Linked DNA regions of Ketobacter sp. MCCC 1A13808. The protein of the gene in region 1 interacts with the protein of each later gene in a pairwise test. Links are inferred from orthologs where the notes say so. Each region holds a gene or a part of one and is shown on either strand. Other genes may lie near its edges. The genes, in order: FT643_RS13880 and rlmN.

Region 1 (16,241 bases):
TCGGCCCAAAACAAGCACTGCAGTAAGCCATGCTGTCCGTTTCGGTTATTCGTTTAGGTTGGACCGAATTGACCGGATAGAGGATCCGAGCAACGGCAGGTGTTCATAAAAGCCACCTGCCGCATCCCAATAGTCCTGGTGCAAAACGATTTGCCCTTGTTCGTTAAAACGCAAATGTGTCATTCCGAACGAATCGATTGTGAGCGTTTTCCACCACACTTTCGATTGGGTCTGCATTTTCCAGCGCACCATCACATCGTCGCCACGTGACAGGGAATCGAGCACAGTTACCTGAGTTTTTGAAACCTCTGCCATTCCCAGCAGGTAGCGTTTTAGTTGCACACGGTCGGAAAGGGTATGGAAGGTGTCATTGAAATAAAAGTACTCTGCATAGGCCTCGTCCACTGTGTCCTGGATACTGGTCTCATTTAACGACGAAAACAGCTTTTCAAACGATTGCAGGCGGGGGTCCGACGATGGCTTGTCGAATGTTGCTGCCGGTGCCAAGTGCAGATACGTTTTGACTGGGTCGTTCTCTGCGCCGGAATTCCGCTTATCGGAGGCCGTGCAACCGGCCACCATAGTGACCACTGCTACGATACTTAACAGGATCGCTGTTCTATACTGGTTATCTCGCTTTGTTGGGCGCAATGCAGACTCCGTTCCCTTTATGTTGTGCTATCCAGTCTAATGTCCAGGAGGTGAAGCGGGCGTGACGCCGTCGCTATTGGTTCAATACCGTCGCATTCACATCGTCGTCACGCCGGGTTGGATAGGCTGGTGGTTATTATAAGGGAGTCGATATGGAGTCGATCAATCGCCTGCTATGGTGGGCTGATAATGACCGCAAAGAATTGCCGCAAGATGCAACGGGCGCGACTGGTGTGGATTGGCTAAGGGTCTGGCCCTTCGTGTTGATGCATCTGGCGTGTGGATTGGTGTTCTGGGTGGGTTACAGCCACACCGCATTGGTGGTAGCGGTGTCGTTATATTTTCTGCGCATGTTCGCCATAACTGCTTTCTACCATCGTTATTTTGCACATAAGACTTTCAATACCAGCCGCACTGTGCAATTTGTCTTTGCAGTGATCGGCACCTCTGCAACCCAGCGCGGTCCACTTTGGTGGGCTGGCCATCATCGCTGCCATCACCGGACGTCCGATACGCGTCGTGACCCTCATTCCCCCAGAAACGGGTTTTGGCAAAGTCATTGCGGGTGGTTTCTCGGTTTACAGAACTTCAAAACACCAACGCATTTAATCAAGGACTTTTCCCGCTATCCGGAACTGGTCTGGCTCGATCGTTTCGACGTACTGGTGCCTATTTTTTTGGCGATATTGTTATGGTGTACGGGTCAAATTCTAGCGGTTAACGCACCGCATCTGAATACAGACGGTTGGCAGTTGTTGGTGTGGGGATTCTTTATTTCTACGACGGTGTTGCTGCACGCAACGGTGAGTATTAATTCGTTGGCGCATCGAATTGGCAAACGCCGATTTAATACCAACGACGACTCCCGTAACAATCTCTGGCTGGCATTAATCACATTAGGAGAAGGTTGGCACAACAACCATCACTTCTATCCCGGTTCTACACGGCAGGGCTTCTTTTGGTGGGAGGTGGATATAAGCTTCTACATTTTAAAGCTGATGCAATGGAGTGGCCTGGTATGGAATTTAAAATCCGTACCGGAGAAAAAAATGAAATTGATTAAGGAGGCAGTGCGATGAGAGTGGCCATCATTGGTGGTGGTGTGTCCGGGTTAACCGCAGCGCACTATCTTTCGTGCACGCCGGGTGTTGAAGTTACCCTATACGAAGCGAACGATTACATCGGCGGGCATACAGATACTCACGAAGTCTCGATTAACGGTGAAAATGTGAGTGTCGATACCGGATTTATTGTATTTAACGAACATAATTACCCGCAGTTCACTCGCCTTTTACGGTCCCTTGGGGTGGCGTGGCAGGATACGGATATGAGTTTCAGTGCGGTCAATGAGCGTTCCGGGATGGAATATGGGGCTGAGGGATTCAAACGGCTTTTTGCCCAGAAACGGAACCTGATCAATCCGTCCTTCTATCGTATGTTGTGGGATTTGATGCGTTTTTACCGCCAGACTCCATCGGTTTTGTCTGATCAACAGCCGGACTGCACATTAGGCGAGTATCTGAAAACACAGTCGTACAGCAAAGTATTTGTCGAAAATCACATTCTACCCATGGCCAGTGCGTTGTGGTCAGCACCCACTGACACCGTAGCGCAATTTCCTTTAAAGTATTTTATCGCCTTTATGCACAACCACCGTATGCTACAACTGGAAGGGCGACCGCAATGGAAAACCATTTGCGGTGGCTCTCGTCGCTACGTTGATGAGATCGTGCGCCGCTGCACCGGAGAAATACGGACCAGTTGTCCTGTTACAGATGTATCCCGTTCCCGTAGTGGTGTCCGGGTCACAACGCAAGAATACGGCAGTGAGAAGTTTGATAAGGTGATTTTTGCCTGCCACAGTGACCAGGCATTAGGCTTATTAAAAGAGCCCACCGATGCGGAAATCGATATCCTTGGCGCCATTCATTACCAGAAAAACCGGGTGGTCCTGCATACCGACGCCCGTTATATGCCGAAGAACAGGGCCGCGTGGGCAAGCTGGAATGCGCGCGTTTCCGATACGTTGGTCAGCCATTGCAGTGTGAGTTACTGGATGAATTTATTACAGGGGCTGGACTGCGATCGGCCGCTAATCGTGACTTTAAATCCCGCTCAGAATGGCGCCATGGCACTGGACCCGGAATGTGTTCTGGCCAAACGCACCTATCATCACCCGGTCTACACTCACCAGACTCTGGCAGCGCAACAAAGGCGCGATGAAATTAACGGCGTTAACAATACGTTCTATTGTGGTGCCTATTGGGGGTGGGGATTTCATGAGGATGGCGTGACGAGTGCTTTGGACTGCATCAATCGGATCCAACGGGGAGATCAGCATGTTGCAGCATAGCGCTTTGTGTGAAGGCACGATCTATCATGTCAGGCAAAAGCCGCGTCGCCATGCGTTTCAGTATAAAAGTAGTATGGTGTGGTTGGATCTGGACGAAATAGACCAACTGAGCGCATTGCCGTTTTGGTCGGCCACCCGGCGGGCCCTTACCCGGTTTTACCGCAACGATTATCTGGCACCGCATACGATGGAGCTTAAGCAAGCGGTATATCATCTGCTAACAACGAACAGTATCGTGCCTGAACCCGGTAGGGTTGTTTTGTTAACCCAGCTCAGGAGTTGGGGGCACAGTTTTAACCCGGTTTCCTTCTACTTTTGTTATAACCAGTCGAATGAACTCTACGCCATCGTGGCTGAGATTACCAATACACCCTGGCGTGAACGTCATCAGTACGTGCTTCGCTGTGACCAGTTACATAAGTATTATTTTGAGTTCGATAAACAGTTTCATGTGTCGCCCTTTATGCCGATGACGTTGCGTTACTTCTGGAATTTTCGTTTGGAGGGAGACAGCATCGCGATCGATATGAGTTTGAAAGAGGGTAAGGAAACGGTATTTCGTTCTGCACTGAACCTACGAAAAAAGCCTTTAACCCGAGCCCGGGCCGCTTGCAGCAGCGTGCTTTTCCCTTTTCGGTGTCTGCGTGTATTGGCAGCGATATATTGGCAAGCGTTGCGTCTGTGGCTGAAGAAAATACCGCAGTATGATCACCCTGAATCCGCAGATTCCGCTTCACATCATTAAAGGAGAGTTAGCATGTTGGTCTATGAAAACCAGAAAAAATCAACCCGCCAGTCGTCATGGGCAAAGCGATTCTTCTTTAAACTGTGCCGCGATTTCAAACACGGGGAGCTGATTGTTTACGATGAGGGTGAAACATATAATCTGGGCCAGCCCTCGGTAGATCAACTGCAGGTTTCTCTGACTGTCCGCAACAGTAAAACATACCAGATGTTGCTGCTGGGTGGCAGCAACGGCGCTGCGGAAGCGTATATTCAGGGTTATTGGGAAACCGATGATCTTACCGGGCTGATCCGGTTGATGCTTCGCAACCGCAGTCAGCTGGATGCGATGGAAGGGGGTCTTGCAGTTATTACCCAGTTTGCTTCGCGGATCTGGCATGCGTTCAATCGGAACACCAAAAGCGGATCTGACAAAAATATTGCGGCACATTACGATCTGGGGAACACGTTCTTTGAATTGTTCCTGGATAGCAATCTGATGTATTCATCGGCGTTGTTCTACCGCGGAGACGAAACCCTGGAGCAGGCCTCTCGGGCCAAGTTAAAACGCATATGTGAGAAGCTCGAATTGAGTCCGCAAGACCACGTTATTGAAATCGGCAGCGGTTGGGGAGGCATGGCAATCTATGCCGCACGACACTACGGTTGCAAGGTGACTACGACTACGATATCGAAGGAACAGTATTTGGCAACAATAGAGCGGGTTTCAGCGGCGGGTTTGAGTGATCGGATTTCGGTGCTAAAGCAGGACTATCGAGAACTTGAAGGTCAATACGACAAATTGGTCTCAATAGAAATGGTAGAAGCCGTAGGGCATCAGTATCTGGATGGCTATTTCAAAAAGATCAGTCGGTTATTGAAAGCCGATGGTTGTGCTGTTATACAGGCGATAACCATAGATGATGGTCTATATAAGCAAGCGTTGCACAGCGTCGATTTTATAAAACGTTATATTTTCCCCGGCAGTTTTATTCCCTGTGTCAGTGTATTGAATCAAAGCGCAGCACAATCGGGTTTAAAACTGTTTAACCTTGAAGACATCGGGTCGAGCTATGCGCTGACTCTACAGGCCTGGCGTCATCGCTTTCATCAGCAATTGAACAGTGTGCGGGCGCAAGGCTTCGATGAACGTTTTATTCGCATGTGGGATTTTTATTTATGCTATTGCGAAGGGGGCTTCCTGGAACGAACCATCAGCGATGTGCAGTTGACGTTCGTTAAACCCGGAAACCGGCAACCGCAATGGCTGGGTAGCCACTGAGGCTCTATGGATATGCACGTGCTCAAGTTAACCGCACTGCTCTTGATCGCGGTTTTTATCGTCGGCTGGTGGCATCAGGAACAGCGGAAGAATGCTGCCTGGGTCGATGTGATATGGGCGTTCGGCGTGGCCGCTGTAGCACTGATCTACGTTATTGTCGGCAATGGTGATGAAGCGCTGAGGTGGCTGACTGGCGTCATCTATGTCGTTTGGTTTGGCCGTCTCGGCTGGCATCTGGCGCGCCGCGTAGCCGAGGCTCCTCAAGAGGACGGACGTTACGGGTATCTGCGTCAATGGGCGGGGCCGCGTGCATCGCTGGTATTTTTTGCATTTTATTTAACCCAGGCAAGTTGGGTGTGGTTGTTCACCTTGCCGGCCTGGTTATTGGCTCAGGGTGATTGGCCCGGCGCGGGATGGGCTTTGCTGGCGCTCCTGGTCGCCGCGGTGGCGTGGGTGGGTGAATCTTTGGCGGACCACCAACTACAGAAGTTCAAAGCGGAGCCGGCAAACCGCGTAAAAACCTGTCGGGCCGGGTTTTGGTATTACAGCCGTCATCCCAATTATTTTTTTGAGTGGTGCCATTGGTTTGTTTACCCGTTACTGGGAATAGCGACCGCCGGAGGGGCATGGCTATGGCTGGCCCCCCTCATGATGTTTGTATTTTTGTATTTCGTCACCGGCATTCCGTTTACAGAAAAGCAGGCGCTACGGTCACGGGGCGAGGATTACCGTGCCTATCAGCATACAACACCGATGTTTTTTCCCTGGAAACCGAAACCGGGTGCGACCGGTACACGTCGTTAGGAGGCGTAATAGATGATCATTAATTTGGCAGAAAAAGGGTGGATGCCCGATGCGCTTATCCGCTTCGGCATCCGGCGGCTTTGTGAGGAGCGTTTACGGGATGAAACCCTGCGTATGACCCGGAGCCAAGGGCAGACCTATCGTGATTATTTGCAATCGCTACGTGAAAGTCCCATTGCCACTGAAACGGATGCGGCCAATGAGCAGCACTATGAAGTGCCTTCCGGGTTTTATCAATTGGTGTTGGGGCCGCATTTAAAATACAGCAGTTGTTGGTGGGATGAGGGTGTCCGTACACTGGGAGAAGCAGAGCAGGCGATGCTGCAAAAGTACGCCGAGCGGGCACAGCTAAGGGATGGACAGCACATTCTCGAACTTGGTTGTGGCTGGGGTTCGCTAACCTTGTGGATGGCACAACGGTTTCCCCGTTCCCAAATCGTCGCGGTTTCCAATTCCAGCAGTCAGCGTGAATATATCGTCGGGCAAGCGCATCGGCTCAAATTAGCCAACGTCAACGTAATAACCTCCGACGTCAATGATCTGCAGCTGGACCAAACCTTTGACCGGGTTGTCTCTGTTGAAATGTTTGAGCACGTACGTAATTATCAAAAACTGATGCAGCATATCAGTCAGTGGCTGGCGGATGACGGATTGCTGTTTGTGCATATTTTTGGACACCAGGAATTGCTCTATCCTTTTGAAACAGAGGGTGATAAGAACTGGATGGGAAAGTATTTTTTTACCGGTGGCCAGATGCCTTCGGCAGATACATTACCTCAGTTTCAGGATCACCTCGGTTTAATCAATCAATGGTCTGTGCCGGGGTATCATTATCAGAAAACAGCCCGGGCCTGGCTGGATAACCTGGATCGTAACAGAGCCGCGGTCTATGATCTGTTTTGTGATTCTTATGGCCAGGGCCAAGCCGATATCTGGATTCAGCGTTGGCGCATGTTTTTTATGTCGTGCGAAGAATTATTCGGTTATCGCTACGGTAAGGAATGGTTAGTTTTCCACTACCTTTTTGCCAAACTCCCTTAAGCGGGCGACCATTCTCAGACCAAGCAGCGAAATAAACATGGCTTACTCATTACCGAAAAAAAGAAAAGGCATTCAATCGCGCCTGATTCGTGTGTTTGCGATGCAGGCAACGTTAGTGAGTGTCGCTACTGCGTTGGGGGTATTCGCTGCCTACAAAATTGCGGAAAATGTGTTGGTAAAAGAAGCCTTGACCAGTGAAGCCGAACATTATTTTCAACTCGAACAGGCGTATGGCGAATACCCGTTGCCCAATACTAAAAATATGCGCGGTTATAAAGCGCACCTGGACAAGCTTGGTAGCTTACCCGCAGCACTTCAGCCTTTACCTCCGGGCTATGGGCGGCAGCAAATTGATGGAAAGTCGCCTTTGGTATTGGTCACAGAACGAAACGGGGAGCGTCTGTATTTACTGTTCAAGGAAGAACAGGTCTCTAAGCTTGCGATATTTTTCGGCGTCGCACCGTTAACGTTGGTGCTGATCCTGATTTACTCTGCGTCCTGGTTTACTTTTCGTCAATCGCAACGTGTTATTTCTCCCGTGGTGAAACTGGCGAAGGTGGTTGAGGCGGCCAATGTCACCGACAGTCAACATCTTGATCAGGCACTCAAGCCTTTTCACGAGGTGGATGCGGATATCGACAGTTTGGCGACCGCCATCGAACACTTTACCTTTCGTTTGCAATCCTTTGTTGAACGCGAGCGAACCTTTACTCGCGATGCGTCTCATGAATTGCGCACTCCGTTAGCGGTGCTGAAGGGGTCGCTGGATGTGTTGGATCAAATGGAAACGTTTACAGAAAAAGGCGCAACGGTCGTGATGCGCATGCGGCAAACCATTGATGATATGGTGAGTCTGTCGGAAACGCTGTTGATGTTGGCACGGGAAGACGATGGCAAGCTGGATAAGGTCAACATCGTGATCAATGATCTGATCGCCACCCTGGTGACCGGTGTCGTCGCATCTGTCAGCGAAGGCGTGCAGGAGACACGCAGTACCGCTATTGATGTTGTCAATGAGTCTCGATTCGAAGTTCTTGCTCCGGATAAAGTGCTCAATATCCTGTTCACCAATCTGCTTAAGAACGCGCTGGTTCATGGCGCCGGAGCAGCCGTCACGATTCGCATCGGCGCGGAGTCAGTGACCGTGCAGGACGAAGGGCCGGGAATGAATTCCGAGATGCAAAAGAAAGTATTGCAGCCGTTTTATCGTAGTGCCAATGATGGCAAGGGACACGGTTTGGGACTGTCTATTGTGGACCGGTTGTGCCAACGGTTCGGCTGGCAGCTGGAGATCGCCAGCGAGCCGGGTAAGGGCAGCGCTATAACGGTTTATTTCCCCCGAGCCCGCATGTTGTAAATCAAGTTGCAGGGGTTACCAGTTTTACACCCACACCGGGGTAAGTTTGAATCATGGGCTGCGCAAACGGTTTGTCGATGGCTTTCCTAAGCTGATATATATGGCTCCTAAGGGCGTCACTGTCCGGGATCATGTCGCCCCAGAGCTCTCTTTCCAGTGCTTCCCGCTTCACCATGGCAGGGCTTTCGCGCATGAGTATTTTCAAAATCCTGAACCCGGTCGGTTTCAGTGGCAGGTCCCGCCCTTGTCTGGTGGCCGTCATGCTACGGGGATTCAGGATCAGATCGCCCACTTGCAGGGTCTGCTGTTCCAATTCACCCCTTTGACGCCGGATCAGGGCTTGCAGGCGGACATCCAGCTCCGGCAGATCGAACGGCTTGACCAGGTAATCGTCCGCACCATTTTGAAAACCACGCAACTTGTCCTCTAACTGATCGCGGGCAGTCAGCATCAGGATCGGTGTGCTGATCAGGGCTTCAGCGCGCAGTTTGTGGCAGATTTCAAAGCCATTGATACCAGGAAGCAGTATATCCAGCACGATGGCGTCGTATTGATTGGTGGTTGCCAGATGCAGAGCGGATAGACCGTCGGCAGAATAATCCAATGTATAGCCAGCATTTTCCAAATACAGGATAACCGTTTCGGCCAGGGGTTTGTGGTCTTCAACTAACAGGATGGTGGCGACAAAGTCTTCTGCAGGCATGCCGTATTCCCAAATGAATATAAAGTGCGGAGTTGCAATTAATGCCCTCTTATCCAGAGTGCTATTATTGTTTCATACTACTGTAGCATGAACATTTCTTCCCCTGAAGTCGCTTGATTTCTGTTACTATGCGGGCCATTCATTTTTCGTTCAGGAAGTCTCTGCCCGTGTTATCGCTACTCGATTTGCCCCTCGAACCAGCACTACTAAAAGCGACCGAGAATCTGGGTTTCAACAGCGCCACCGAGGTGCAATCCCTGGCCATCCCCGCCATCCTGGAGGGCAGCGACGTTATGGTGTCTGCGCCGACTGGCAGTGGTAAGACTGCGGCTTTTCTGTTGCCGTTGTTACATCGCCTGATGAACATACGCTCTCCTTATAAGGTTAGCCGGGCGCTGATTTTGCTACCGACCCGTGAGCTGGCATTGCAAACCCTGGATCACTTGCAGAAGCTGGCTGAATTCACCGAGATCAAAGCCGCCCTGATCATCGGTGGTGAGTCTTTCAAAAAGCAGCTCAGTACGCTGGGAAAAAATCCGGAAGTACTTATCGCTACGCCGGGCAGGCTGGTAGAGCACATTGAGTCGGAGTCGATGGATCTGGGCAGCATTGAATTTTTGTTGCTGGATGAGGCGGACCGGATGCTGCAAATGGGGTTTGCGGAAGACCTCAAAGTCATTTCATCGCAATGTCGAGCAAAACGCCAGAACCTGCTGTTCTCTGCGACCTTGGATCACGAGAGTATGAGTCCTATCCGGGCGCAGTTTGTTGATCCGGTTTCCATCGAAGTGGGCTCTCAAAAAGCAGACCATAGTCACATAGTACAGCAGTTGGTGTTGTCGGACGATCGCAAGCACAAAGAAGCGCTCACGTTTGCCCTGATCGAAGAGGAGCAAGCGGATAAGGTGTTTGTATTCTGCTCCAGTCGTTTGCAGTGCGAACAGCTCAGTAGCTTTCTGCGATATAAAAAACTCAAGGTCAGCTATATACACGGTGAGCTGAATCAAAGCTTGCGCAAAAAAGTCATGACCGAATTCAGGCAACAACGAATTCAGGTACTGGTGGCGACGGACCTGGCAGCAAGAGGCCTGGATATAGAGGGGGTTGGGCTGGTTATTAATTATTCTGTAGCTCGTACCGGTGATGATCATGCACACCGGGTGGGCAGAACGGGACGGGCAGGCCAGGAAGGGAAGGCGGTTTCCCTGATCTCTGATTTGGAGTGGAATAAAATGGCCAGTATCCAACGTTATTTGGGCATAACTTTGAGGCGTCGTGTCGTGCAGGGCCTGAAAGCCCAGTATACCGGGCCTAAAAAGCTCAAGAATTCAGGTAAGGCTGCAGGCACCAAAAAGAAAAAGAAGAAAATAAAAACGGGTGCCGTGAAAAAGAAAGCCAAAAAGGGATAAATCAGTGCTTACTCAGGCTAATTGTGAGCTTGATTACAGTCTATAGGGGTGTAGTATGGTATTTTTCTGTTCAACCCTGAATGAAGTTTGTCTTCAGTAAACACAGACAACCTACAATACAAAAGGAATTTGCTATGTGGACCAAACCAACTTATCAGAACGTTCGTCTCGGCTTTGAAATCACGATGTATTTCTCAGTCCGTTGAATACTTGGTTCGCTAACCTGATTTAACTCAGTCCGAGCCTGTCCTTCCGGATTTTCACTTTTAGCAGCGGCGCCGTGGGTGTTAGCTGCTTTTGGTTTTATCCGTTATTTTTCTTCTGACGTCTAATGTTGTTTTCCGATGTATATCCGAATTTTAGGTTCTGCTGCCGGTGGCGGGTTTCCGCAGTGGAATTGTAATTGCCCGAACTGCCGTGGCGTACGCAAGGGTACGCTGAATGCGCTGCCCAGAACCCAGTCTTCCATTGCGGTCAGTGCAGATGGTGTGGCGTGGGTGTTATTCAATACCTCACCGGACATTCTGACACAACTTGCTGCCAACCCCGATTTGCAACCCGCGCGGCAATTGCGTGATACCGCCATTAAAGCCATTGTGTTTATGGACAGTCAGATCGATCATACCACCGGTTTACTGATGCTGCGGGAAGGTTGTCCTCATGAAGTCTATTGTACGGATATGGTGTATGAGGATCTTACGACCGGTTTTCCGTTGTTTAATATGCTCAAGCACTGGAATGGGGGAATCAACCGATTTGATATTCCTTTGGATGGGGAATCCTTTGCCATCGGGGGGATAGAACATCTCCGTTTTACTGCGATTCCTGTTTCCGGCAAGGCGCCGCCTTACAGCCCGCATCGCCAGGATCCGCATGTCGGCGATAACATCGGTATTTTGGTGACCGATGAGCGTAGCGGCAAAACGTTGTTTTATGCACCGGGCCTCGGTCAAATGACGTCGTTAACCCTGGAATGCATGGCGGCGGCGGATTGTTTGTTGGTGGACGGAACATTCTGGCAGGAAGATGAGATGGCGGTGGCGGGGCTGGGTGATCGCAAGGCCGCGGACATGGGCCATTTGCCGCAATCCGGACCGCAGGGTATGTTGAATTTGTTAGGTTCCATGTCCAAGCCCCGCAAAATTCTGATTCACATCAATAACACCAACCCCATACTCGACGAAAATTCCCCGCAACGAATGCAGGTACAGGCAGAGGGCGTGGAAGTGGCTTACGACGGTATGCGCATAGAGTTGAATTGATCATGGATAACGAATCGAGCGCGCCCGATCAACCAACGCTTCACCGTGCTTTTCATGTGAATAGTCATTATCGTCTGCAGTGGGAAGAAGCCCAGCAATGCCACGTGTTGCTGTATCCGGAGGGCATGGTGCGCCTCAGTGCAACCGCTACAGAAATTTTACAACGTTGTCTGGAGCCGGTCACTCTTTCGGCCTTGGTGACCCGGTTATGTGCTGCATTTGCAGATGCACCGGCGGATGTAATAGCGCAGGATGTAGAAGAGTTCGTCGCGGATGCGCTGCAGCAAGGCTGGCTGGTTGATGCCGGCTGAATCATTTTTTAACAGCGCCCGTCCGATCCCGCTGTGGTTGTTGGCGGAGCTGACTTACGCCTGCCCATTGCAATGCCCCTACTGTTCGAATCCAACGGATTTTTATCGTAGCCGTAAGCACGAGCTGAATACGGCGCAATGGATTGATGTTTTGCAGCAGGCACGAAAGTTAGGTGCAGTGCAATTGGGCTTATCCGGTGGCGAGCCGTTGTTGCGCCAGGATCTGCCAGAAATTTTGGCGGCGGCGAAATCGCTTGGATATTTCTGTAATCTGATTACCTCCGCCGTTGGTCTAACCACGGAGAAGCTGGATCAGTTTAAACGGCTCGGTCTGGATCATATCCAGATTAGCTTTCAGGGTAGCGATCGCGAAACCAATCACCGTTTTGGCGGTACTGATAGTTTTGATCACAAGCTGGCGATGACCCGGAGTGTGATCGAGCGTCAGATCGCCCTGGGTCTGAACTTTGTTTTACATCGCCATAACCTGCATCAGGTTCCTGATTTTTTGCGACTGGCTGCTTCCTTGGGTGCCCAATTTGTCGAGCTGGCGAATACGCAATATTACGGCTGGGCTTTGCAGAACCGGCAGCAACTGTTGCCTACTCGTGAACAGCTTCAAAAGGCAGAAGAGCAAACCAATGACTTTCGTAAGCAGCATCCGGCGATGGACGTGTTTTTTGTCGCCCCTGATTATTATGAAACCCGTCCGAAAAAATGCTGCAATGGTTGGGCCACCACGTTTATGACGGTAGCACCTGATGGAGACGTTTTACCCTGTCAGAGCGCCAGGGTGATACCCGGTTTAGCCATTCCCAATGTAAAGCAGGCGTCCCTGCAAAGCATTTGGCATGATTCGGCGGCTTTTAATCAATTCCGCGGTACGCAATGGATGCAGGAGCCGTGCAAGAGCTGTCCGGAAAAAGAGGCGGATCTGGGAGGTTGTCGTTGTCAGGCGTTCTTGCTGACCGGGGATGTGCACGCCGCCGATCCCGTGTGTGAATTATCGCCGCAGCACCATTTGATTACCGATTTCCTGGTACAAGCCACGGAAAAGGAGTCCCTGTCAACACTGGCGTCTTCACGGCCGCATTCCGATGCCGTCGATAAAATCGTCTGGCGCAACAGCCGCAATGGGAAAGCCTTGGCAGATTGCCCCGAATAAACTTAAAAAGTCCGTCATTAGCAGAGCCTATTTCTTATGAACACGCCTTTAACCAAGCAGCAGTTCGAACAGGCCTTGAGAGCAAAAGGTCGCCTGTACCATATTTACCATCCGTTTCAAGTGCGGATGAATCAGGGGTTGTGTACGCAGCAGGAGATTCAAGGCTGGGTTGCCAATCGTTATTACTATCAGGTTAATATTCCCCTAAAGGATGCGGCAATACTGGCGAATTGTACTGACCGGGACGTGCGCAGAGAGTGGGTTCAGCGCATCCTGGATCACGATGGTGCCGACGGAGAAGAGGGTGGTATCGAAGCCTGGTTACGATTGGGCGAAGCGGTTGGAATGTCCCGTGAAGACATCGTTTCCCAGCAACGTGTATTGCCCGGCGTTCGCTTTGCCTGCGATGCCTATGTTAACTTTGCTCGCCGTGCCAGCTGGCAGGAGGCCGCTTGCTCTTCGTTGACGGAGTTGTTTGCACCGGAAATTCACCGCAGCCGATTGGATAACTGGCCGCAGCATTACCGCTGGATTGAGCCGCAGGGCTATCAGTATTTCCAATCCCGTTTGTCTCAGGCACGCCGGGATGTGGAGCACGGTCTCCGTATCACCTTGGATTATTTTGAGACCCGCGAAGCGCAAAATCATGCGCTTTCTATTCTGCAATTCAAACTGGATGTACTTTGGAGCATGCTGGACGCGATGCACATGGCCTATGTACATCAGCAGCCCCCTTTTCACAGTTGCCCTTTAGACGTATCGCACTGAAACGCGAATCAAAACCTCATCTAAAGACAAAAAAGGCAGACTGGTTTCTCAGCCTGCCTTTTTTGTTGCTGATCAAAGGCTACCAGTAAGTGGCTCTCAGATACTCCGCGATAGCCGTTGCGCATTGCGTATCGCAGGAGCCTGGATTGCGTGGTGGCATCGTGTCAGTGGTTTCCCCTACGAAGCCTTCGAAGTCCGTCGCCTGATCCAGTGCGGGAAAGGTGCCGCCCTGTGCCTGGTCACCATGACATCCCGAGCACTGCTGCTCATATAGCTCGGCGCCGACTGTGAAATCCGGCTCGGTGGGCTCTGTCGGGTCAACCGGGTCTGTGGGTTCTTCCGGCTCGGTGGGCTCTGTCGGGTCGACCGGGTCTGTAGGTTCTTCCGGGTCTGTGGGCTCGCTTGATTCAGGCAAACCGAGTACGAAGGTCGCGTTTCCGGGGCCGCCCTGGTATTGGGTTTCACCGCCAAACACGTTGTAGCCTGAGTTGATCAACAGATTACTGCCGCCGATCACTGGCCCGACTGAGTCGATGGTGCCGCCGCTGCCCAGGATGCCGTTGATGCCCTGCACACGGGTGTCTGTGTCGAACGTCCACAAGGGTGTGCCGTCACTGGACTTAAATGCGTGCATTACACCATCCAGTGAGCCTGCGAAAACAACATCATTGGTCACGGCGACAGACGCGGAGAAAGAGGAGTTGAATTCTTCGCCCTGGTACATATGGGTAGGGTGTTGTTCCCAAAGGATGTCACCGGTGTTCAGGTCCAATGCAAATACCCCGGGTCGTTCTTCATCCGGCATGGCGATGTCCGGATCAATCAACGCTGGGGCTTTATCAGCAATCCCCACGTAAACTCGACTCGCATCCGCTGCCATATTCCAGTGAACACCGCCCAGCTTGCTGCCCACGCCGAGTTGACGTTTCCAGTTTAATGCACCGCTTTCCGGATTCAGGGAGTAGACGGTGCCGCTTTTGTCACCGGCTATGAGTGTGCGTCCATCCTGCACCAGAATCGGTGAAGCACCGAAGTCAAAATCCAGCCCGGTTAACGAGTCGTCATTGAAGAGCGTCCAAACGTCTCCCGTCCGGGCCTGGAATATCCATTTTTCTTTGCCCGTGTCCAGATCCACTGCGATGATCGCGTCCGAGGTCATCGTAGCGGGTTCAGAATAGTTCTGGCCAGTGCCGAAATAAACCGAGTTGCGTGCGACATCAATGGTCGGAGTCGACCAGACCGGTGCCCCGCTCGGGCCTTGGAAATCGCCATAGATCATCGCTGCTTCGGTGGTATGGTATTGCCATAGATCCATGCCGGTAAGGGCGTCGTAGGCACGTACCATACCGTGATTATCACAGCACGGTTCAACGATCGGTGTGAATACCTCGATACTGCTAACAGGTACAATCAATTTGCCGTCATGGAACAGCATACCGCCGGTTAACATCTGGCGTGCCTGGCTCGGTTCGCTGTCGTCGATACCGGCGAAATCCTTCCAGCGTAATTGACCGGATTTTGCGTCCACTGCATGGACACTGCCGTCTCGATCTCCGACAAACACCATGCCGATACTGGGTTCATAGAGAACGGATGAAGTCCGCAGTTCGAACTCACTTTCGTACTGCCAATATTCACAACCTGTGGTGCGATTGACGGCATGTAGGCTGTTGCTTCCGATCACGAACACGGCTTGCTCTGTTACTGCTGGTGCACCACGTTTGGATTCCGTGTTCGGGGCAACGTGTGCAAATTTGAATTCGAGCTGATCGACATTAGAAGAGTTAATGGCCGATACCGCGTTGCGGGTGTTTTCCAGATCAAAGCCCAGGCTATTGGATAGAATGGGAGCAGACAAATCGACACTGTCAGTACAGCGGCCAGCGTCCGGCGTGCCTTCGCCCAGAATCGGTCCTGTTGGCTCCGGGTCCACTGGATCGGTCGGTTCTTCCGGGTCGGTATCACCCCAATAAGTTAGCGCCAGGTATTCCACAATTTCAGTCGCACAATCGAGATCACAGGCGGAGGGGTCGATTGGCGGCATTGTGTTATGGGTAGCAGTAATCGCGGCCGCTTTATTCAGGGGCACGTTTAAGGGGACGCCAATTGGATCACCTTCAGCCGTTTCACCATGGCAGCTGGCACATTGGAACAGATACTGTTGTTGACCTGCAGTAACATCAGGTCCCTCACCAGGATCGGTAGGATCAGTAGGATCAGGCCGTTCGCCTTTCAGTTTGATATTCTGAACCCGATAACTTTCAAAGAAACTGCTGGTATCGACAGAAAAATGAAGCGTCAGGGTTTGTGCATTTTGCGGTATACCGTTCAACGCAAAAGTCGCGTTTCCGTTTGCAGAATTAGTAGATGAAAGTGTCACCAACTCAGATCCATCTACTGAATAAGCGGCCA
Region 2 (6,304 bases), on another replicon or contig:
GCCAGATGACCTGGCATTAGCTGCGGTTCGCTTTTCGCTCGGTAGATTCACAACCGAAGAAGAAATCGATTTCACCATTCAGTATGTCACCCAGACCCTGGCGCGGCTTCGAGTGTGACAAGTTGATTGCCCCCCATACTAAAACGCAATAAACCTGCGTATAATCGCCGCATCCTGACTGACCGGCACTGGCGTTTATTCGTGTCGGTCTACCAGCTTTATTTAACCCATTGAAAACTATAGTTATTGGAGAGAAACATGGCGGTAGAACGCACTTTATCCATCATTAAGCCTGATGCTGTTGGTAAAAATGTGATTGGTGAAATTATCACCCGATTTGAGAAAACCGGACTGAGCGTGGTTGCGGCCAAGCTGGTTCAGTTGTCGGACCAGGTAGCCGGTGGATTTTACGCGGAACATAAAGAGCGGCCTTTTTATAAAGATCTGGTTGCGTTTATGACTTCCGGCCCGGTGTTGGTTCAAGTGCTGGAAGGTGAGAATGCAGTTGCACTTAACCGTGAACTGATGGGTGCCACCAACCCTTCTGAAGCCGCAGCCGGAACTATCCGTGCTGATTTCGCTCAAACCATCGATGAAAATGCGGTTCACGGTTCTGACTCCACCACTTCCGCTGCCCGTGAAATCGGTTATTTCTTTGCAGAAAGCGAGTTGTGCGAGCGTACACGCTAATTGCTTGAAATTGCAGAATTAAGCTAGGCTTATACAAATAGGTATAGGCCTGGGTAAGATCAAATGGAGTCCCAGGGCTCCATTTGTCGTATTAAAGCCACCGACCAGGGTTATATAACCCCCTCAGACAGGTCCGCCATGAACCAAGTCAGTCAAAAAAGCACGAATAAAATCAATTTGTTGGGGTTGACCCGCCAGCAGATGGAAGATTTCTTCGAGAGCCTCGGAGAGAAGCGCTTTCGTGCCCATCAAATCATGAAGTGGGTTCACTTTTTTGGCGTCGATGATTTTGAGGCGATGACCAATATCGGCAAAGGGTTGCGTGGAAAACTCGCGGAAGTGGCTGAAATCAAAGGGCCGGCTGTTGAGTTGGAACACTTCTCAAGCGATGGCACCCGCAAATGGGTGGTGGATTTGGGGCAGGGCAATAAAGTGGAAACGGTTTTCATCCCTGACGGCAAGCGCGGCACTCTATGTGTTTCATCGCAGGTAGGGTGTGCTTTGGACTGCAGCTTTTGCTCCACCGGAAAGCAAGGTTTTCAACGAGACCTGAGCGTGGATGAAATAATAGGTCAGTTATGGATTGCCCAACGCTCGTTTGGAGCCCCTGAAAACCACGGAATTCGCAATATCACTAATATCGTCATGATGGGTATGGGTGAACCATTGTTGAATTTTGAGAACGTGGTCACGGCAATGGAGATCATGAAAGATGATCTTGGCTATGGGGTTGCTAAAAAGCGACTTACACTCAGTACATCGGGTGTGGTTCCCAAGATGTACGAGCTGTATGACCGCATTGATGTAGCGTTGGCGGTGTCACTGCATGCGCCCAATGACGAGTTGCGTGATCAGTTGGTTCCCATCAATAAAAAGTATCCGTTATCTGCATTGATGGCGGCATGTCGTCGATATGTTGATCAGTTTCCTGACACGCGGCGTGTCACTATGGAATATGTATTGATGGATGGTGTGAATGATAAATACGAGCATGCCGAGCAGCTGGTGGCGCTTTTGCAGGATGTGCCCTCTAAAATTAATCTGATACCGTTCAACCCGTTTCCCAGCTCCGGATACAAGCGACCTAACGGAATGCGCATAAAGGCATTTCAGGACCGTTTAATTAAAGCCGGTTTCGTCACGACGATACGCACCACGCGGGGCGATGATATTGATGCAGCCTGCGGTCAGCTAGTTGGCCAAGTGCAGGATCGCACCCGCAGGGCGGCGCAGTGGCAGGCTAAAATTGCAGAAAAGGCCGCAAACAGTCAAAAAGGTAAGCAAATACCGGTGCAACAGGTATCTGTACACAAACAATCGTAACCAGTATTAAGGTTGGAGAATGAGGCTGAGGAATCCGCTAAAAATAGTATCACCCATCGTCGTGGTGGTATGCGTTGTATTATCGGGTTGTGTCACTGAAACGAATGACCCTTTGGCTCAAAACAAGGATCCGGCGAAAGCGGTGAAAACCTATGTTGAGGCCGCGACGCGTTATATGCAGCTAAACCAAATGGCTAACGCAGATCGTACGCTGAAACGGGCCCATGAAATCGCCCCGGATGACCCTGCGGTTAATAATGCGCTAGCCTTGTTTTACACCATTGAAGGCGAAGACGAGCAGGTAGAAAGATACTACAAAAAGGCGTTGTCGGGGGATCAGGCTTTTTCACAGGCCCGCAATAACTACGCCTCATATTTATATCGCAAAGAGCGATATCAGGATGCTATTGACCAGCTAGAAAAAGTCGCCAAGGACTATCGTTATCAGCGCCGTTATACTGCATTCGAAAATCTGGGGGTGTGTTATCTGAAAGTGGGCGAACGGGAGGATGCGCGCAAAGCGTTTAACCGGGCGCTTCAACTCAACACCAATATGCCCGTATCGACGCTGGAACTGGCTGAACTGGCGCTGGAAGACGGGGATAATCAACTAACCGAGAGATACTTGAGAAAGTATGAGAAGATAGCGCCTTCAAGCCCAAAACAACTTTGGATAGGTATACGGTTGCAGCGTAGACTCGGCGATAAAGACAAAGTGGCCAGTTATGCACTAGCATTAAAGAGTATGTTTCCAGGATCAGATGAATATAAAGCCTACAAGGCGTCATTATAACCATGACTGCTTTACCCGGTAAGCCGGCGGCCAACGCCGACCAGAATATAGATGCTAACGTGGAGCCGCTGGTTAGTGCGTCTCCCGGTGCCCGCCTGAGAAAAACCAGGGAATCATTGCATTTGGGGGTGGCTGAAGCCGCCCAGTCACTGAATTTGTCACCCGGTGTTGTCAAAGCACTGGAGGCGGATGATTACCGAACTTTACCCAATGCGACTTTCGTGAAGGGGTACATCCGCAGCTATGCCCGTGTATTGGGTATTGCCAGCGAAGACCTGGTGCGTTCGTACGAGGCCATTACCGGATGCGACAAACCGAAACCCGTCATAACCATAGAGCCACCTAAAACCGGACCCAAGGGTGGGCCCATCCTGATCGTATTTGTGGTTCTGATTGTTGCAGCAGCGCTGGTCACGTTCTTTTACGTAACAGAAGACAGTCCGGGCGCGGCGGAGCGGACAAACCCGGATCAACCGGTGACTCAGGATACGGCCATTCACCCTGAACAAAGTGCGTCTGTGGTGTCACCGGATATCAAGGTAGTGACCGTATCCGGTCAGGCTGCCGGGGAAACCCATGCGCAGGCAAGTGCAGAACCCGCCTCAAGTGGTATGACCGGGAACACAGTAGAAGACGATGGTGAAACCTGGATAAAAGACGATTCTGCAGAGGTTGCAGGCACAGATACACCTCGATCTTCCGGTAGTGAGTCTGAAATCAGCGCCGCTGAATACAGTTCATCTCCGGCTCAAGAAGTCAGCCCGCAGGCTGCGGTGGTGGATACGGCGCCGCCCAAGCCACAAGTCATTCCTTTTTCAGAGCTTGCTGGCTCAGAAAACGCGGCATCACCGGAGACCGAGGCAGGCGCTGTCATCACCGGAGAGATCAGCATGACCTTTACGGGAGACTGCTGGGTGGAAGTGCGAGATGGCAAGGGTGAACTGATTTACTCCAATTTAAAGCGACTAGGCGAGACTTTGACCCTGGATGGGCAGGTACCGTTAGAAGCAAAATTGGGTAATGGTAACGTGGTATCTTTGAGTTACAACGGCAAGCCGGTTTCTTTCCGGGTGCCTTCCCATAAGGTAGTTCGTGTCCGCCTGGGGGAATAGTCCCGGTACATAGCAATAGTCATCAATAAGCCTTAATATAGCGCCCTGGTTAACCTCGGTCAGGAGTACAGCATGCATTTTGAATCGCCCATCAAGCGCCGTAAGTCTCGTAAGATTATGGTAGGAGACGTTCCTGTGGGTGGGGATGCACCAATCACCGTGCAAACCATGACCAACACCGAAACCTGTGATGTTGCGGCAACAGTAGGCCAGATTCGGCGCATGGAAGAGGCGGGTGTAGACATTGTCAGGGTCTCTGTGCCCTCGCTGGAAGCGGCTGATGCGTTCGGCAAGATCCGCAAGCAAGTCAATGTGCCTTTGGTGGCCGACATCCACTTCGACTATAGGATCGCGTTGGCCGTTGCAGAAAAAGGCGTAGATTGCCTGCGTATTAATCCGGGCAACATCGGCCGCGAAGACCGTATTCGGGCAGTGGTCGATGCTGCTGTAGATAAAAACATTCCGCTGCGGATTGGCGTTAACGCCGGTTCCCTGGAAAAAGACCTGCAGAAGAAATACGGAGAGCCCACGCCTGCAGCTCTGGTTGAATCCGCCATGCGGCATGTCGATATTCTTGATCGGATGAATTTTCAAAACTTTAAATTGAGCCTGAAAGCGTCGAACGTGTTTATGACCGTGGCTGCCTACAGGTTAATTGCAGAGCAAATCGAGCAGCCCTTGCATTTAGGCGTAACCGAAGCGGGTGGGCTCAGATCCGGTACCGTAAAATCGGCCATCGCCCTGGGGGCGTTGCTGATGGAAGGCATTGGCGATACGTTGCGAATTTCGCTGGCAGCGGACCCGGTAGAAGAGGTGAAAGTCGGGTTTGATATTCTGAAAAGCCTGGGATTACGCACCAAGGGCATTAACTTTATTGCCTGCCCTAGCTGCTCGCGGCAAAACTTTGACGTTATAACCACTGTAAACGCCCTGGAATCGCGGCTTGAAGACATCAAAACGCCCTTGGATGTGGCCATTATCGGTTGTGTGGTGAATGGCCCCGGAGAGGCGAAAGAAGCGCATATCGGGCTTACCGGTGGCTCACCTCACAACTTGATTTTCCGCGGCGGTAAGCCCAGTCACAAAGTCGATAACGCAGAACTGATCGATGAATTAGAGCAAGTGATTCGTAAACGCGCAGCGGAAGTTGACAGCGAATCTGAAGCACCCGTCAAGATTACCCTGGGCCTCTGAGCCCCGCCGCAGGCGTTAGTGTTATCCAGGTACATTCTGGCTTATAATCTGGCCCCTGATTTCCGGAGAGTATACTCCGCGACAAGCAAATTTCTTTATCAATAAAGGGGTTCCCGCACATTGAGTAAGCGCATTAAGGCGATTCGCGGCATGAACGACATTCTGCCGCAGAACGCTGTTATCTGGCAGTACCTTGAGGGCACTGTGCGCCGTGTGTTGCAGCAGTACGGATATGGTGAGATCCGTCTTCCTATTGTCGAATACACTGATTTGTTCAAGCGTTCCATCGGTGAGGTCACCGACATTGTCGAAAAAGAGATGTACACCTTTGAAGATCGTAACGGCGAACGGCTGACGTTGCGTCCGGAAGGAACAGCCGGTTGTGTGCGGGCAGGCGAGGAGAACGGCCTGCTCTATAACCAGATTCAGCGTTTATGGTATGCGGGGCCCATGTTCCGCTATGAAAAACCACAAAAGGGCCGTTATCGCCAGTTTCATCAGATCGGTGTGGAAACATTCGGTATGGGTGGTCCGGATATTGATGCTGAATTGATCATTATGACGGCTCGCTTGTGGCGTGAGCTGGGGCTGGCGGATCAGGTGACGCTTCAGCTTAATAGCCTGGGCAGTAACGAAGCGCGGGCCGAGTTTCGAGCAGCTTTGGTCGATTATCTGACTCTGCACTTTGATCAACTGGATGAAGATAGCCAGCGGCGACTTGAAAGTAACCCCTTACGGGTGCTGGATAGCAAAAATGAAGGCACGCAGGCGGTGCTGAAAGCAGCGCCGAGCTTGCAGGATTATCTGGATCAAGAGTCGCAGCAGCATTTCAGTCAATTAAAGTCGCTACTGGATGCAGCCGGGGTGGCCTACGAGATTAACCCGAATCTGGTGCGGGGGCTGGATTATTACAGCAAAACCGTGTTCGAGTGGGTTACAACCGCCCTGGGTGCACAGGGTACGGTCTGTGCCGGAGGGCGCTATGATGGCCTGGTGGAACAGTTGGGGGGCAAGGCAACACCCGCAGTCGGGTTTGCCATGGGCATCGAACGTTTGGTGTTATTGCTCGAAGCCAGTGACGTGACCGCTCACCTGAGTGTTGCGCCAGATTGCTACGTGATTTCCGAGGATTCGCTGCAGGGAATCCTGCTTTCGGAATTGCTACGAAACCAAATCCCCAGGTTGAAAGTCC

What was found.
Region 2: the proteins of FT643_RS13880 (region 1) and rlmN interact in binary tests that used the Escherichia coli proteins (3 or more experiments, as listed by UniProt). The link is inferred for Ketobacter sp. MCCC 1A13808 from one-to-one orthologs.

The regions. Positions count from the first base shown.
Region 1 is NZ_VRKW01000007.1:61,623-77,863, reverse strand. The notes cover bases 8,232-11,202. They hold FT643_RS13880 (DEAD/DEAH box helicase), read left to right. Parts: upstream 8,232-9,081; coding sequence 9,082-10,323; downstream 10,324-11,202. Other genes in these bases: pqqB (pyrroloquinoline quinone biosynthesis protein PqqB), read left to right, coding at 10,668-11,202; pqqA (pyrroloquinoline quinone precursor peptide PqqA), read left to right, coding at 10,404-10,529; FT643_RS13885 (response regulator transcription factor), read right to left, coding at 8,232-8,914. Outside these bases: hmpA (NO-inducible flavohemoprotein), read left to right, coding at 1-26; FT643_RS13925 (nuclear transport factor 2 family protein), read right to left, coding at 46-651; FT643_RS13920 (acyl-CoA desaturase), read left to right, coding at 804-1,730; FT643_RS13915 (NAD(P)/FAD-dependent oxidoreductase), read left to right, coding at 1,727-3,004; FT643_RS13910 (DUF1365 domain-containing protein), read left to right, coding at 2,991-3,749; FT643_RS13905 (SAM-dependent methyltransferase), read left to right, coding at 3,762-5,009; FT643_RS13900 (DUF1295 domain-containing protein), read left to right, coding at 5,016-5,813; FT643_RS13895 (SAM-dependent methyltransferase), read left to right, coding at 5,826-6,854; FT643_RS13890 (sensor histidine kinase), read left to right, coding at 6,892-8,211; more of FT643_RS13885, read right to left, coding at 8,213-8,231; more of pqqB, read left to right, coding at 11,203-11,585; pyrroloquinoline quinone biosynthesis peptide chaperone PqqD, read left to right, coding at 11,588-11,896; pyrroloquinoline quinone biosynthesis protein PqqE, read left to right, coding at 11,886-13,061; pyrroloquinoline-quinone synthase PqqC, read left to right, coding at 13,098-13,829; FT643_RS13850 (outer membrane protein assembly factor BamB family protein), read right to left, coding at 13,909-16,241. UniProt on the Escherichia coli protein: DEAD-box RNA helicase involved in the assembly of the 50S ribosomal subunit at low temperature. Exhibits RNA-stimulated ATP hydrolysis and RNA unwinding activity. Acts before DeaD.
Region 2 is NZ_VRKW01000018.1:36,772-43,075, reverse strand. Bases 1-2,920 are described here. They hold rlmN (dual-specificity RNA methyltransferase RlmN), read left to right. Parts: upstream 1-828; coding sequence 829-2,013; downstream 2,014-2,920. Other genes in these bases: FT643_RS20660 (RodZ domain-containing protein), read left to right, coding at 2,809-2,920; pilW (type IV pilus biogenesis/stability protein PilW), read left to right, coding at 2,033-2,806; ndk (nucleoside-diphosphate kinase), read left to right, coding at 259-690; FT643_RS20680 (IscS subfamily cysteine desulfurase), read left to right, coding at 1-118. In the rest of the region: more of FT643_RS20660, read left to right, coding at 2,921-3,918; ispG (flavodoxin-dependent (E)-4-hydroxy-3-methylbut-2-enyl-diphosphate synthase), read left to right, coding at 3,991-5,112; hisS (histidine--tRNA ligase), read left to right, coding at 5,233-6,304.